Regions from separate parts of the Streptomyces sp. NPDC014995 genome, predicted to be linked through region 2. Evidence: riboswitches for the same ligand, from Rfam matches in the RefSeq annotation. Region 2 holds a riboswitch; the other holds the start of a gene.

Region 1 (6,641 bases), on a different contig from region 2:
TCGCCGTGAGCCCGGTACCCGCCACCGCGTCCAGCGTCTTGAGACCGTCACCGGTGTTGAGGACCACCGTCGTCCTGGTCGGGTCGAGGAGACCGTTCTCGATCAGCTTGCGGGTCACACCGACCGTCACGCCACCCGCCGTCTCGGCGAAGATGCCCTCGGTCCGGGCCAGCACCTTGATCGCGTCAACGATCTGCTCGTCGGTCACGTCCTCCACCGCGCCGCCCGTGCGGCGCGCGATGTCGAGGACGTACGGACCGTCGGCCGGGTTGCCGATGGCGAGGGACTTGGCGATGGTGTCCGGCTTCTGCGGGCGGACGACGTCGTGGCCGGCCTTGTAGGCGACGGACACCGGCGAGCAGCCCTCGGCCTGCGCACCGAAGATCTTGTACGGCTTGTCCTCGACCAGCCCGAGCTTGATCAGCTCCTGAAGCCCCTTGTCGATCTTCGTGAGCTGCGAGCCGGAGGCGATGGGCACCACCAGCTGGTCCGGGAGCCGCCAGCCGAGCTGCTCGCAGATCTCGTACGCCAGCGTCTTGGAGCCCTCGGCGTAGTACGGCCGCAGGTTGACGTTGACGAAGCCCCAGCCCTCGCCCGCCGAGTCGCCGATGAGCTCGGAGCAGAAGCGGTTGACGTCGTCGTAGTTGCCCTCGATGCCGACGAGCTCGCCGCCGTAGACCGCGGCCATGACGACCTTGCCCTGCTCCAGGTCGTGCGGGATGAACACGCAGGAGCGGAAGCCGGCGCGGGCGGCGGCGGCACCGACGGCACCGGCGAGGTTGCCGGTGGAGGAGCAGGAGAGGGTGGTGAAGCCGAAGGCGCGGGCGGCCTCCAGGGCCTGGGCGACCACACGGTCCTTGAAGGAGTGCGTCGGGTTGCCGGAGTCGTCCTTGACGAAGAGCTTTCCGGGGTCGACGCCCAGCTCGCGCGCCAGGTTGTCGGCCTTGACCAGCTTGGTCCAGCCCGGGTTGATGTTGGGCTTGTCCGCCACGTCGGCCGGGACGGGCAGCAGCGGAGCGTAGCGCCAGATGTTCGCGGGGCCCGCCTCGATGCGCTTGCGCAGCTCCTCCGTCTCGTAGGAGGAGAAGTCGTACGCGATCTCGAGGGGACCGAAACACTCCTCGCAGGCGAAGACCGGGCCGAGGGGCACGCGGTGGCCGCACTCGCGGCAGCTCAGGGCCGCGGCGGGTCCGAGGTCGACGGTCGCGGAGTCGGCGGTGACGTTCGCGGTGCTGTCCGTGGTGCTTGCAACTGTCTGCGCAGCCATGTGAGGCGAGGCCCTTTCTCCTCATCTTCCTCACGGCGCATCTCGCCGTGAGACGGATTTGGCACCTTCCCTAGCCGGGAGCCTCGCGGAGCGATCGTGAACTGCCTGCGGCAGCGATCGGTACGAGACCGGCTGGAGGGTTGCCGGGGCTTCATCGGGCCGTATCCCTCTGCCCCTCTGGATGAGCGGTATGTGGTTGTGAACGCCGAAGACCCCGGACATGCGATGGTCATCCGCGTTGTTCAAGACTGTAACCGAAGGCCAGGACAGTTGAGAGAGTCGTCCGAACCGCGAGATGGATCACACGGTGACCCCTCGGGCACCTGGTGTGATCACGACAGTGAGGAGCCGCAGACCGTGCTGGAAGAAGTCGAGCGCTGGCTTGCCACCCGCTCCTGGTCCGTGACCGATCGCCCGCTCCACAGGATCCTGGCCGCCAAACGCGCCTCGGGCCGGACGGTGTCCGTCGTGCTGCCCGCGCTGAACGAGGAGGAGACGGTCGGCGACATCGTCGCGGTCATCCGTCACGACCTCATGCGGCAGGTCCCGCTCGTCGACGAGATCGTGGTCGTCGACTCGGGATCGACCGACCGCACGTCACAGGTCGCGGCGGCGGCCGGGGCCCGTGTCGTCCACCGGGACACGATCCTCCCCCGCATACCGGCCGTGCCCGGCAAGGGCGAGGTCCTGTGGCGCTCCCTGCTGGTCACCTCCGGGGACATCGTCTGTTTCGTCGACGCCGACCTGAAGGAGTTCTCCTCCGACTTCGTCTCGGGCATCGTGGGCCCGCTGCTCACCGACCCGGACGTCGACCTGGTCAAGGCCATGTACGACCGTCCGCTGGGCACCGAGTCGCATGCGCTCGCCCCCGGCGGGACGGCCGGCCAGGGCGGCCGGGTGACGGAGCTGATGGCCCGCCCGCTGCTCAACATGCACTGGCCGCAGCTGGCCGGATTCGTGCAGCCGCTGGGCGGCGAGTACGCGGCCCGCCGCAGCCTGCTGGAACAGCTGCCCTTCCCCGTCGGCTACGGCGTGGAGCTGGGCATGCTGGTCGACGCCCTGCACCTGGTGGGCCTCGACGCCATGGCCCAGGTGGACGTCGGCGTGCGCAGGCACCGCCACCAGGACGGGCAGGCGCTCGGCCGGATGGCGGCGGCCATCTACCGCACGGCCCAGCTCCGGCTGGCCCGCGGGCACCTCGTCCGTCCCGCCCTCACCCAGTTCGAGCGGGGTACGGACGGCTTCGAGCCGCGCACCTACTCGGTGGACACGGAGGAACGGCCGCCGATGGCGGAGATCGCGGAGTACGCGGCACGCAAGGTCGCGTGACACCGGGCCGCGGGCGTATACGGCTGGACACGGCCCCTCCACGCAGCGCGACCGTACGTTTGAGCGGATCCGGACCGGGCTAGGTTGTGGCGTATGGCTTCCACGGACGGTGCTGCTGCTCAGGGTGCTCAGGTGCTGGTCGCGTCCAACCGCGGCCCGGTCTCGTACGCGGTCGGTGAGGACGGCTCGCTGCACGCCAGGCGCGGCGGCGGCGGGCTGGTCTCCGGCCTGTCGGCGATCGGCCCCGACGCGGGCGCCCTCTGGGTCTGCTCGGCACTGACCGAGGGCGACCGGGAGGCGGTCCGGCGCGGGGTCGGCGAGGCGGGCGTGCGCATGCTGCCCATCCCTGCGGACGTGCACGCCGACGCGTACAACGGCATCGCCAACTCGGTGCTGTGGTTCATCCACCACCTGCTGTACCAGACCCCGACGGAGCCGGTCTTCGACGCGGAGTTCCGGCGCGAGTGGGCCTCGTACGAGACGTACAACCGCGCCTTCGCCGAGGCGCTGGCGGAGGAGGCGGCCGAGGGGGCGGCGGTCCTCGTGCAGGACTACCACCTGTGCCTCGTGCCCGGGATGCTGCGCGAGCTGCGCCCGGACCTGCGCATCGGCCACTTCTCGCACACGCCGTGGGCGCCGGTGGACTACTTCGGCCTGCTCCCCGACGACATCCGCGCCCAGCTGCTGCGGGGCATGCTCGGCGCGGACCGCCTGGGCTTCCTGACCCGCCGCTGGGCGGACGCGTTCACCGCGTGCTGCACGGAGTTCACGGGCGGCCTGGGAAGGACGGAGGTCGGTGTGCACGGCCTCGGCGCGGACGCCGACTTCCTGCGCGCCCGCTCCCACGAGCCGGACGTCGAGGAACGCCTTCCGGCCCTGCGCGAGGAGATCGGCACGGCGCCCGACGGCAGCGCCCGCAGGGCGATCGTCCGGGTCGACCGCACCGAGCTGTCGAAGAACATCGTGCGCGGCCTGCTGGCGTACGAGCAGTTCCTCGACGACCACCCCGAGTGGCGTGAGCGGGTCGTGCACGTCGCCTTCGCCTACCCCTCCCGCCAGGACCTCGCCGTCTACCGCGACTACACCGCCGAGGTGCAGCGGGTGGCGGTGGAGATCAACGAGCGGTTCGGCACCCCGGACTGGACCCCGGTCGTCCTGCACGTGAAGGACGACTTCGCGCGCTCCCTCGCCGCGTACCGCCTCGCCGACGTGGCCCTGGTCAACCCCATCCGGGACGGCATGAACCTCGTCGCGAAGGAGGTGCCGGTCGTCTCCGACCGGGGCTGCGCGCTGGTGCTGTCCCGGGAGGCGGGCGCCTACTGGGAGCTGGGCGACGACGCGATCGTGGTGAACCCGTACGACGTGCTGGAGACCGCGCGCGCCCTGCACGAGGCGCTGTCCATGGGTCCGGAGGAGCGGGCCGAGCGCACCAAACGACTGGTGGCGTCCGCGACCGCGCTGCCTCCGGCCCAGTGGTTCCTGGAGCAGTTGCAGGCGCTGAGGGAGATTCAGCCGAGCTGATCCGCCAGCGCCCGCAGCAGCCGTACGACGCCGGCCGGACCGTCGACGACGAGGTCGGCGCGGTCGGCGAGTTCCGTCACCTCCGCGCTGCCGCTGGCCACGAGCAGGCCGGGGACGCCGTCGGAGCGGAGCTTCTCGACGGCGGCGAAGGCGGGGAGGTCACCGAGGTCGTCGCCGGCGTAGAGGACCGCCTCGGCGCCGGTCTCGCGCATGTGCTCCAGCAGCGCCACGCCCTTGTCGACGCCGGGCGGCCGCAGTTCGAGGACCAACCGCCCCGGTTCGACGAGCAGCCCGTGCCGGGCGGCGAGGTCGGTCAGGGGCTGCCGCAGCGCCTCGAAGGCGGCCTGCGGCTCCCGCGCCTGGCGGGTGTGCACGGCGACGGCCCGCCCCTTCTCCTCCACCCAGGTCCCCTGCGGGGCACCGGCCCTCTCCAGCACCCCCGGCAGCTCGGCGCGGGCAGCGGCGACCCCGGGATGGGGGGCGGGGGCGCTGACGGTGCCGGTCCGGGCGTCCCACCGCTCGGCCCCGTAGTGCCCGAGCACGGCGAGGCGCTCCAGCCCCGGCACACCGGCGAAGCCGCCGTTGCGCACGGCCACGGCGGCGGGCCGGCCCGTGACCACGGCGACGGAGGCGATCTTCGGGGCGAGTTCCGCGAGGGCGGGGACGGCGTCGGGGTGCGCCCGGGCGTCGTCCGGGTTCTCGACGATCGGCGCGAGGGTGCCGTCGAAGTCGAGGGCGACGAGGGTGCTGCGGGGGTTGGCGAGGATCGCGCGCAGGGCGTCCCGGCCGGGTGCGGTCGTGGGGGTGGGGAGTGCGCGTTCGGGTTCCGCGGAGTGCGTCTCTTGGGTGCCCATAGGGTGACCATAACCGGGCGGGGTCGGCACCGGGGGACGGGTCCCGCAGCCCGGCACTCGCGGCAGTACCGCCCGCGCCTCTCCAGCGCCGGACCAGGCGATCCCGGCCCGTCCGGCGTCCGGGGACGAGCCCGTTCAGGGGCGAAGCGGGAGTCCGGGGGCCCGGGCCCCCCGGGAGGGGAAGCGCGGGGGCGACCGACCCGGTCCGCACGCACCACCTCAGCGCTCCGCCCGCCGGGCCTCCCGCACCCTGCGCAGCCGGTTGACCGTCACCGGGTCGTGGGCCAGCGCCCTCGGGTCGTCCAGGAGGGCGTTGAGGAGCTGGTAGTAGCGGACCGGGGACAGGTCCAGTTCCTCACGGATCGCCCGTTCCTTCGCCCCGGGCCCGGAGAACCCGCGCCGTTCCAGGGCGAGGACGTCCCGTTCCCTCGCCCCCAGTTCTGCCTCTGGCCGCTCCATGCCCGCACCGTAACCCAAGGCGTCAGCCGGCGGAGCCGCTCTCCGCGGTCGTCGCCGTCGCCTGCAACTGGCCGAGGACGCCGGAGGGGCTGCCGCCGGCGGTCACGGCGGAGCCGATCCGCTTCTTGATCTCCGCGCTGACCGTCGCCCACGAGGTCCGCCCCACCGGATACAGCTCGGACACCGGGAGCTCCTCCAGGAAGGGCTGGAGGTCCGCGTCCTCCGACGCCGCGCTCATGACCTGGGACGCGGAGTTGGTGACGGGCAGCAGGTCGTACTCGCGGGAGAAGGCGAGGACGTTCTCCTCGCTGTAGACGAAGTTCAGGAACTCCTTGATCTGCTCGGCGTGCCCGTTCTGCCGGAAGGCGGTCATCCAGTCGGCCACGCCCATGGAGACCTTGCCGGGGCCGTCGACGCCGGGCATCGGCACCATGCCGAACTTCACGCCCTTCTTCTCGGCCATCTTCATCAGCGAGGGGTGCCCGTTGAGCATGCCGGCCTGCCCGGCGGCGAACGCCGCGAACGCGTCGGCCCGGTTGAGCTTGCCCGGCTCGACCGGCCCGGTCAGGTCCTTGCCGACCAGCTCGTTCTTCAGCCAGGTGAAGGTCTGGACGTTCTCGGGGGAGTCGAGGCTGTAGCCGGTGGCGGTCGCGGTGTAGCCGCCTCCGCCGCTGAGCAGCCACTGCATGGTCTCGGCCTGCGCCTCCTCCGGCCCGAGGGGCAGCGCGTACGGGTACTTCACGCCCTCTTCCTTGAGCGCCTCGGCGTTCTCGGCGAGCTCGGCCCAGGTGGTGGGCGGGGTGATCCCGGCCTTGTCGAAGAGGGTCTTGTTGTAGAACAGCAGCCGCGTGGAGGCCGCGAACGGCATGCCGTACTGCACCCCCCTCACCTCGCCCGCGTCGGCGAGCTGCGGCACGAAGTCGGCCTGGACCGGTATGGAGAGCACGTCGCCGGCCTTGTAGAGCAGGTCGTCGGCGGCGTAGTCGGCGTACGCGCCGATCTGCGCCATGTCGGGTGCCTCGCCCGCGTCGACCATCTCCCTGACCTCGCGGTCGACGTCGTTCCAGGAGTGGACGGTGACCTCGACGGTGACGCCGGGGTGGTCCTTCTCGTACGCCTTGACCAGCGCGTCCCAGTACTTCTTGGAGCTGTTGGCGCTGCTGTCGCCGTAGTCGGCGGCGACGAGTCTGAGGGTGACGTCCCCGGAGTCA
Region 2 (6,641 bases):
CAAGGGCTCCCCGGTCCATGTGGCTCGTAACCCTACGGCCTGGCGGGTAGTCGTCGCCCGTCCGTCCACGGCGGCGAGGCGGTCCGGGCGAGTGCGTCCCGTTACGTCATGCTCTGTGTTCATGATCAGCCACTGGAGCGGGACCGTGAGCAGGGTGATCCGGCGGCCGTCGGCGCCGGTGACGTACGGACTGATCGCCCTGTGCTGCCTGGTCTTCGTGATCGGCCCCGCCTCGGGCCTGAACCCGACGTACGGCACCGACGCGGAGCTGCTCGCCGCCCAGCGCGCCTATTTCCACCGGTGGGGGGTGATCCCGGCCGACTTGTTCGAGGGCTCGGCGCGCTCCGCCCTCACCCCCGCGACGGCCCTGTTCGTCCACGGCAGCTGGGTGCACCTGCTGGGCAACATGCTCTTCCTCTACGTCTTCGGGGCGATGACCGAGCACCGGATGGGCCATGTCCAGTTCACGCTCTTCCACCTCGGCTGCGGCTACCTGGCCCTGCTGGGCTACGCCGCCGCCAACGCCGATTCCGAGCAGTCCCTGGTCGGCGCCTCCGGGGCGATCTCGGCGGTCCTCGGCGCGTTCCTGTACCTGTTCCCCCGGGCGCGGGTGACCAGTCTCCTGCCGTTCCTCTTCTTCCTGCCGCTGCGCTTCCCGGCATGGGTCGTGCTGCCCTTCTGGGCGGCCCTTCAGTGGGTGGCGGCGGGGCAGGCCACGCAGCGGCCGGGGGTGGCGTACCTGGCGCACCTGGTGGGCTTCGGGCTGGGCTTCGTCTTCGCGTGGGCCCGGTTCAACGGGACGACTAGAGTGAAGCCCGCCCCAGCTCCGGCCCCCGAGGGAGAGAACCAGCCGTGATCACCGCGATCGTCCTCATCAAGACCAGCGTGGACCGGATTCCCGAGATCGCGGAGTCGATCGCCGGGCTGGAGAGTGTCAGCGAGGTCTTCTCGGTCACGGGCACGTACGACCTGATCGCCATGGTCCGGGTCAAGCGGCACGAGGACCTGGCCGAGGTCATCCCGGGGCGGATCAGCAAGATTCCGGGTGTCGAGGCCACCGACACGCACGTCGCGTTCCGTACGTACTCCCAGCACGACCTGGAGGCGGCGTTCGCGATCGGTCTGGACTCCTGACCGTCCGGACACCGCCTCCGGCGAAGAAGGTCCCTCAGACCGCCGGGACGCAGCGTCCGTCCTCCGTGCGGTACTGCCATGCGGCGCCGTCCCGCACCAGTTCCCTCACCGCGCCCACGAAACGCTCCACGTGCTCGTCGGGGGTGCCCGCGCCGAAGCTCACGCGGATGGCGTTGAGGGACTTCTCGCCGGGGGCGGCCTCCGGGGCACCGCACTCGCCCTGCGTCTGAGGGTCGCTGCCCAGCAGGGTGCGCACCAGCGGGTGGGCGCAGAAGAGGCCGTCGCGGACGCCGATGCCGTACTCGGCGGAGAGGGCGGCGGCGAAGTGGGAGCTGTTCCAGCCCTCGACGACGAAGGAGATGACGCCCACCCGGGGGGCGTCGTCGCCGAAGAGGGACAGGACGCGCACCTCGGGAACCCCGGCCAGACCCGCCCGCACCTTCTCGATCAGGTACTGCTCCCGGGCGACCAGCGTGTCGAAGCCCGCCTCCGTCAGCGCCTTGCACGCGGAGGCGATGGAGTAGGCGCCGATGACGTTTGGGGAACCCGCCTCGTGCCGGGCGGCGCTGTCGTGCCACTCCACGTCCACTCCCCCGTCCTCACGCCGCGTGACCCTGCGGCTGGCGCCGCCGCCGGCGAGGTAGGGGTCGGCCTCCCGCAGCCAGTCCGCGCGGCCGGCCAGGACGCCGGAGCCGAACGGGGCGTACAGCTTGTGCCCGGAGAAGGCGACCCAGTCGACGTCGAGGTCCCGCACCGACACCGGGTGGTGCGGGGCCAGTTGGGCCGCGTCCAGGACGATGCGGGCACCGTGGGCGTGGGCGGCGGCGGCCAGTTCGCGTACGGGCCACAGCTCGCCGGTGACGTTCGAGGCGCCGGTCACGCAGACCAGCGCCGGGCCGTACGGGTCACGGTCGGCCAGGGCCCGCTCCAGGGTCTCGACGGCCCGGCGCGGGGTGCGCGGGGCGTCGAGGTAGGTGACCCGGGCGTCCTTCCACGGCAGCAGCGAGGCGTGGTGCTCGGTCTCGAAGACGAAGACCTGGCAACCGGCGGGGAGCGCGGCGGCGAGGAGGTTCAGCGAGTCGGTGGTGGAGCGGGTGAAGACCACCTGGTCGTCGGCGCGGCAGTCCAGGAACTCGGCGACCGTCTTCCGCGCGTTCTCGAAGAGGTCCGTGGAGAGCTGCGAGAGGTAGCCGGCGCCGCGGTGGACGCTGCCGTAGTAGGGGGCGTAGGCCGCCACGTCGTCCCAGACGCGCTGGAGGGCGGGGGCGCTGGCCGCGTAGTCGAGGGCGGCGTAGGTGACCTCGCCGCCCGTGACGAGCGGGACGGTGACATCCCGGCCCAGGACGGGCAGCGGGGCACAGACGGACGGGGTGACGGCGGCGGTGGAGACGGACATGGCTGAACTCCCGTGAAGGCAGGCGGAATCACCGTGCCGGACAGCGCGTCGACGACGCGGACGCATCAACGGCACGGAGGAAAAGAGAAAAGGGGGATGCGGAGGCGGGGCTCTGCGGCCCTATCGCATTCGCTTGCTCACGGGAGGCTCCTCGACGACCAGGACCCCTGCCCTCACATCATGCGGAATCGTGCGAGGGGTCCGCGCTTGCCGTAGACCTCGCTGCCTACGGCCTGGTCTTCACCCGGGGCACCCCGCCACGGACGGAGGGTTGCCGGACAGTCGGCCGGGGCCTCATGACTGTCACTCATGACCTGGACAAGAACGTACGTGAGGTGATCGCGGTCCCGCAACTCGTGTCCGGATCCCGGGACCGCGTATCGGGCTCCGTTACGCGTTGCTGGCCGCCACCCAGCGCTCCAGCGCCCGCTTGGCCGCCCGGGAGTCGATGGACTCCGCCGCCTTGTCCATGCCGGCGCGGAGCTGCTCGGCGAGCGGTGCGCCCGTCGGGTCCAGGGCGACCAGGGCGGCCGCCGAGTTCAGCAGGACCGCGTCGCGCACCGGGCCCGTCTCGCCGTCGAGGAGGCGGCGGGCGACCTCGGCGTTGTACGACGGGTCGCCACCGCGCAGGGCCTCCACCGGCACCGGCTCGATGCCGACGTCCCGCGGGTCGAAGGTCTCCTCGGTGACCTTGCCGTCGCGGACGACCCAGACGTGGGAGGTGGACGTCGTCGTCAGCTCGTCTAGGCCGTCGTCGCCGCGGAACACCAGCGAGGAGTTGCCGCGCTCGGCGAAGACGCCCGCGATGATCGGGGCCATGCGCGGGTCCGCGACCCCGACCGCCTGGGCCCGTACCTTGGCCGGGTTGGTCAGCGGGCCGAGGGCGTTGAACACCGTCCGGATGCCCAACTGGCCGCGGGCGGCGCCCGCGTGACGCAGCGCCGGGTGGAACTTGATGGCGAAGCAGAAGGTGATGCCGGCCTCCTCGGCGACCTCGGCCACCCGCCGCGGAGTCAGGTCCAGGTTGACGCCGAGCTTCTCCAGGACGTCGGAGGAGCCCGACGCCGACGAGGCCGCGCGGTTGCCGTGCTTGACGACCTTGGCGCCCGTGCCCGCCACCACGAGCGCCGACATCGTGGAGATGTTCACCGTCTTCGCGCCGTCGCCGCCGGTGCCGACGATGTCGACCGTGCGGCCCGACACCTCGATCACGTTCGCGTGCTCGTACATGGTCCGCACGAGCCCGTTGATCTCCTCGACGGTCTCGCCCTTGGCGCGCAGGGCGACCACGAACCCGGCGATCTGCGCGTCGGTGGCCTCGCCCCGCATGATCCGGTCCATCGCCCAGGCCGTCGCGTCGGCGCTCTGGTCGCGGCCGTACAGCAGGGCGTTCAGCACCTCGGGCCAGGAACGGCCCGCCGCGGTGTCGCCTCCAGCGGGGGTCACAGCGCTCATAAGCCGCTCCTGGGTCAGTCCGGTCCCGCTCTACGGGACACGCGTCTCAACGGGTCCACCCTATCCAGCCACGGGGCACGGCGAAGGGCCCCGTCCGAACACCGGACGGGGCCCTTCGTCGGTTGCGTGGCGACGCAGTGATCAGTGGTGGCCGTGGCCGCTCGTGATCTCCCTGTACTCCTCGACGGTCGGCTTGGCGATCTGGCTCTCCTCGCCGTAGTACGCCTCGCTCAGCTTGGCGCGGACCTTCTCGGAGCGCTTCACCTTCCGCTCGACGCCGTTCTCGTCGACCGTGGGGCCGATCTCGGCCGGCGCGTACTGCTCGTGCGCGGTCAGCGTGTAGAGCGCCTCCTGGCTGAGCGGCTCGTGGACCTCGATGTACTCACCGTGCGGCAGGCGCTTGATGGTGCCGGTCTCGCGACCGTGCAGCACCTTGTCCTTGTCGCGGCGCTGGAGGCCGAGGCAGATCCGCTTGGTGATGACGAAGGCCAGGACCGGTCCGGCGAAGAAGCCGATCCGGACGAACCAGGTGACCGCGTTGATCGACAGGTGGAAGTGGGTGGCGACGATGTCGTTGCCACCGCCGATCAGCATGATCATGTAGCCGGTGACCCAGGCGACACCGAAGGCCGTACGGGTCGGGGCGTTGCGCGGCCGGTCCAGGATGTGGTGCTCGCGCTTGTCGCCGGTGATCCACGACTCGATGAACGGGTAGAGCGCGATCACACCGAGGAAGACACCGAAGAGCACCAGCGGGACGAACACGCCCAGGACCAGCGTGTGGCCCCAGAAGTTGATCTCCCAGCCCGGCATGGCGCGGATCAGACCCTCGGCGAAGCCCATGTACCAGTCGGGCTGGGCGCCGGTGGACACCTGGTCCGGGCGGTAGGGGCCCAGCACCCAGATCGGGTTGATGGACGCGAATCCGGCGATGGCCGCGATGGCACCGAAGACCAGGAAGAAGAAGCCTCCGGCCTTGGCCATGTAGACCGGCAGCAGCGGCATGCCGACGACGTTCTTGTTGGTGCGGCCGGGACCCGCGAACTGGGTGTGCTTGTGGTAGAAGACCAGGATCAGGTGGCCGACCACCAGACCGAGCATGATGCCCGGCAGCAGCAGGATGTGGATCGAGTAGAACCGCGCGACGAAGTCGCCGCCCGGGAACTCCCCGCCGAACAGGAACATCGAGATGTACGTGCCGACGATCGGCACGGACAGGATCGCGCCCTGCGTGAAGCGGACACCGGTGCCGGAGAGCAGGTCGTCCGGGAGCGAGTAGCCGGTGAAACCGGTGAACATGCCCAGGACGAACAGCAGGAAGCCGAACAGCCAGTTGATCTCACGCGGCTTGCGGAACGCGCCCGTGAAGAAGACGCGCATCATGTGCACGAACATGCCGGCGAGGAAGATCACCGCGGCCCAGTGGTGGATCTGCCGGATGAGCAGACCACCGCGCACATCGAAGGAGATGTGCATGGTCGAGTTGAACGCCTCGGACATCAGCTGGCCCTGCAACGGGACGTAGCTGCCGTGGTACTCCACCTCGTTCATCGACGGGTGGAAGAACAGCGTCAGGTACACACCCGTGAGGATGATGATGATGAAGCTGTAGAGGCAGATCTCACCCAGCATGAAGGACCAGTGGTCCGGGAAGATCTTGCGCATGTTGGCCTTGGCCAGGGAGTAGATCCCCAGCCGGCCGTCGGCCCAGTCGGCCACCCGCTCGCCCGCGGGTGCCTTGCGGCGGTCGTCGTTGTTACTCATCCGCGCTCCCAGAAGGCAGGACCGACGGGCTCTTCGAAGTCGCCAAGCGCCTCAAGGTAGCCCTCGTCGTTCACGCCGATGCGCAGCTGCGGCAGGGCGTGACCGGCCGGGCCGAAGATCACTCGGGCACCGTCGGACAGGTCGAAGGTGGACTGGTGGCAGGGGCACAGCACGTGGTGCGTCTGCTGCTCGTACAGCGAGATCGGGCAACCGACGTGGGTGCAGATCTTCGAGTACGCCACGATGCCCTCGTGCGACCACTCGAGCTCGCGCTTGTCCTTGATGTTCTCCGGCTGGATCCGGACGATCATCAGGGCGGCCTTGGCGATCTCGGTCTGGAAGTTGTGGTCGTGCTCCTCCAGGTCCTCCGGCTTGGCGAAGGTGAGGGAGCCGACCGCGACGTCCGAGGGACGCAGCGGCTCGTTGGTGTTCATGTTCACGAGCAGCTTGCCCTTGGCCCACAGCGTGTGGCGCAGCTTGTCCTCGGGCAACGGGCCGAGGTCGCGCAGCAGCACGACACCGGAGAGCGGGAAGAGGGCCAGCGCACCGAACATCGTGTTGCGGAGCAGCTTGCGGCGGCCCAGCGCGGACTCCGTGGCACCCTGCCGGAAGTCGGCCATCACCTTGGCCTTGACCTCGGGCGTGGCCTCGATCGCGTGCCGCTCGTCGGCGATCTCCACGTCGGACATCAGCGTGCGGGCCCAGTGGACCGCGGCCGCGCCGATGGCGAAGAGGGAGACGCCCAGCGTCAGGCCGAGCGCGAAGTTCAGCGCGTTGATGTGCCCGAGCGGGAAGATGAAGACCGACTTGTCATGCGGGATCGCCACGTACGCGACGATGAAGCCGACGGTGGCCAGCATCGACAGCGTGAACAGGAAGGCGACCGCACGCT

The links. A riboswitch is a leader RNA that binds a small molecule or an ion and turns the genes downstream of it on or off. The one in region 2 is predicted to bind S-adenosylmethionine.
Region 1: another riboswitch for S-adenosylmethionine. It lies ahead of thrC (threonine synthase); the one in region 2 lies ahead of ACF1A1_RS02140 (aminotransferase class V-fold PLP-dependent enzyme).

What each region holds. Positions count from the first base shown of each region.
Region 1 is NZ_JBIBVX010000012.1:187,548-194,188, forward strand. It holds gene thrC (threonine synthase) at 1-1,267, opposite strand, end outside; SAM riboswitch class I at 1,286-1,455, opposite strand; gene ACF1A1_RS24325 (glucosyl-3-phosphoglycerate synthase) at 1,625-2,596, shown strand; gene ACF1A1_RS24330 (trehalose-6-phosphate synthase) at 2,690-4,117, shown strand; gene otsB (trehalose-phosphatase) at 4,105-4,971, opposite strand; gene ACF1A1_RS24340 (DUF3263 domain-containing protein) at 5,191-5,430, opposite strand; gene ACF1A1_RS24345 (extracellular solute-binding protein) at 5,453-6,641, opposite strand, start outside.
Region 2 is NZ_JBIBVX010000001.1:468,555-475,195, forward strand. It holds gene ACF1A1_RS02130 (rhomboid family intramembrane serine protease) at 122-856, shown strand; gene ACF1A1_RS02135 (Lrp/AsnC family transcriptional regulator) at 853-1,134, shown strand; gene ACF1A1_RS02140 (aminotransferase class V-fold PLP-dependent enzyme) at 1,169-2,530, opposite strand; SAM riboswitch class IV at 2,729-2,845, opposite strand; gene trpD (anthranilate phosphoribosyltransferase) at 2,921-3,985, opposite strand; gene ACF1A1_RS02150 (cytochrome bc complex cytochrome b subunit) at 4,127-5,749, opposite strand; gene ACF1A1_RS02155 (Rieske 2Fe-2S domain-containing protein) at 5,746-6,641, opposite strand, start outside.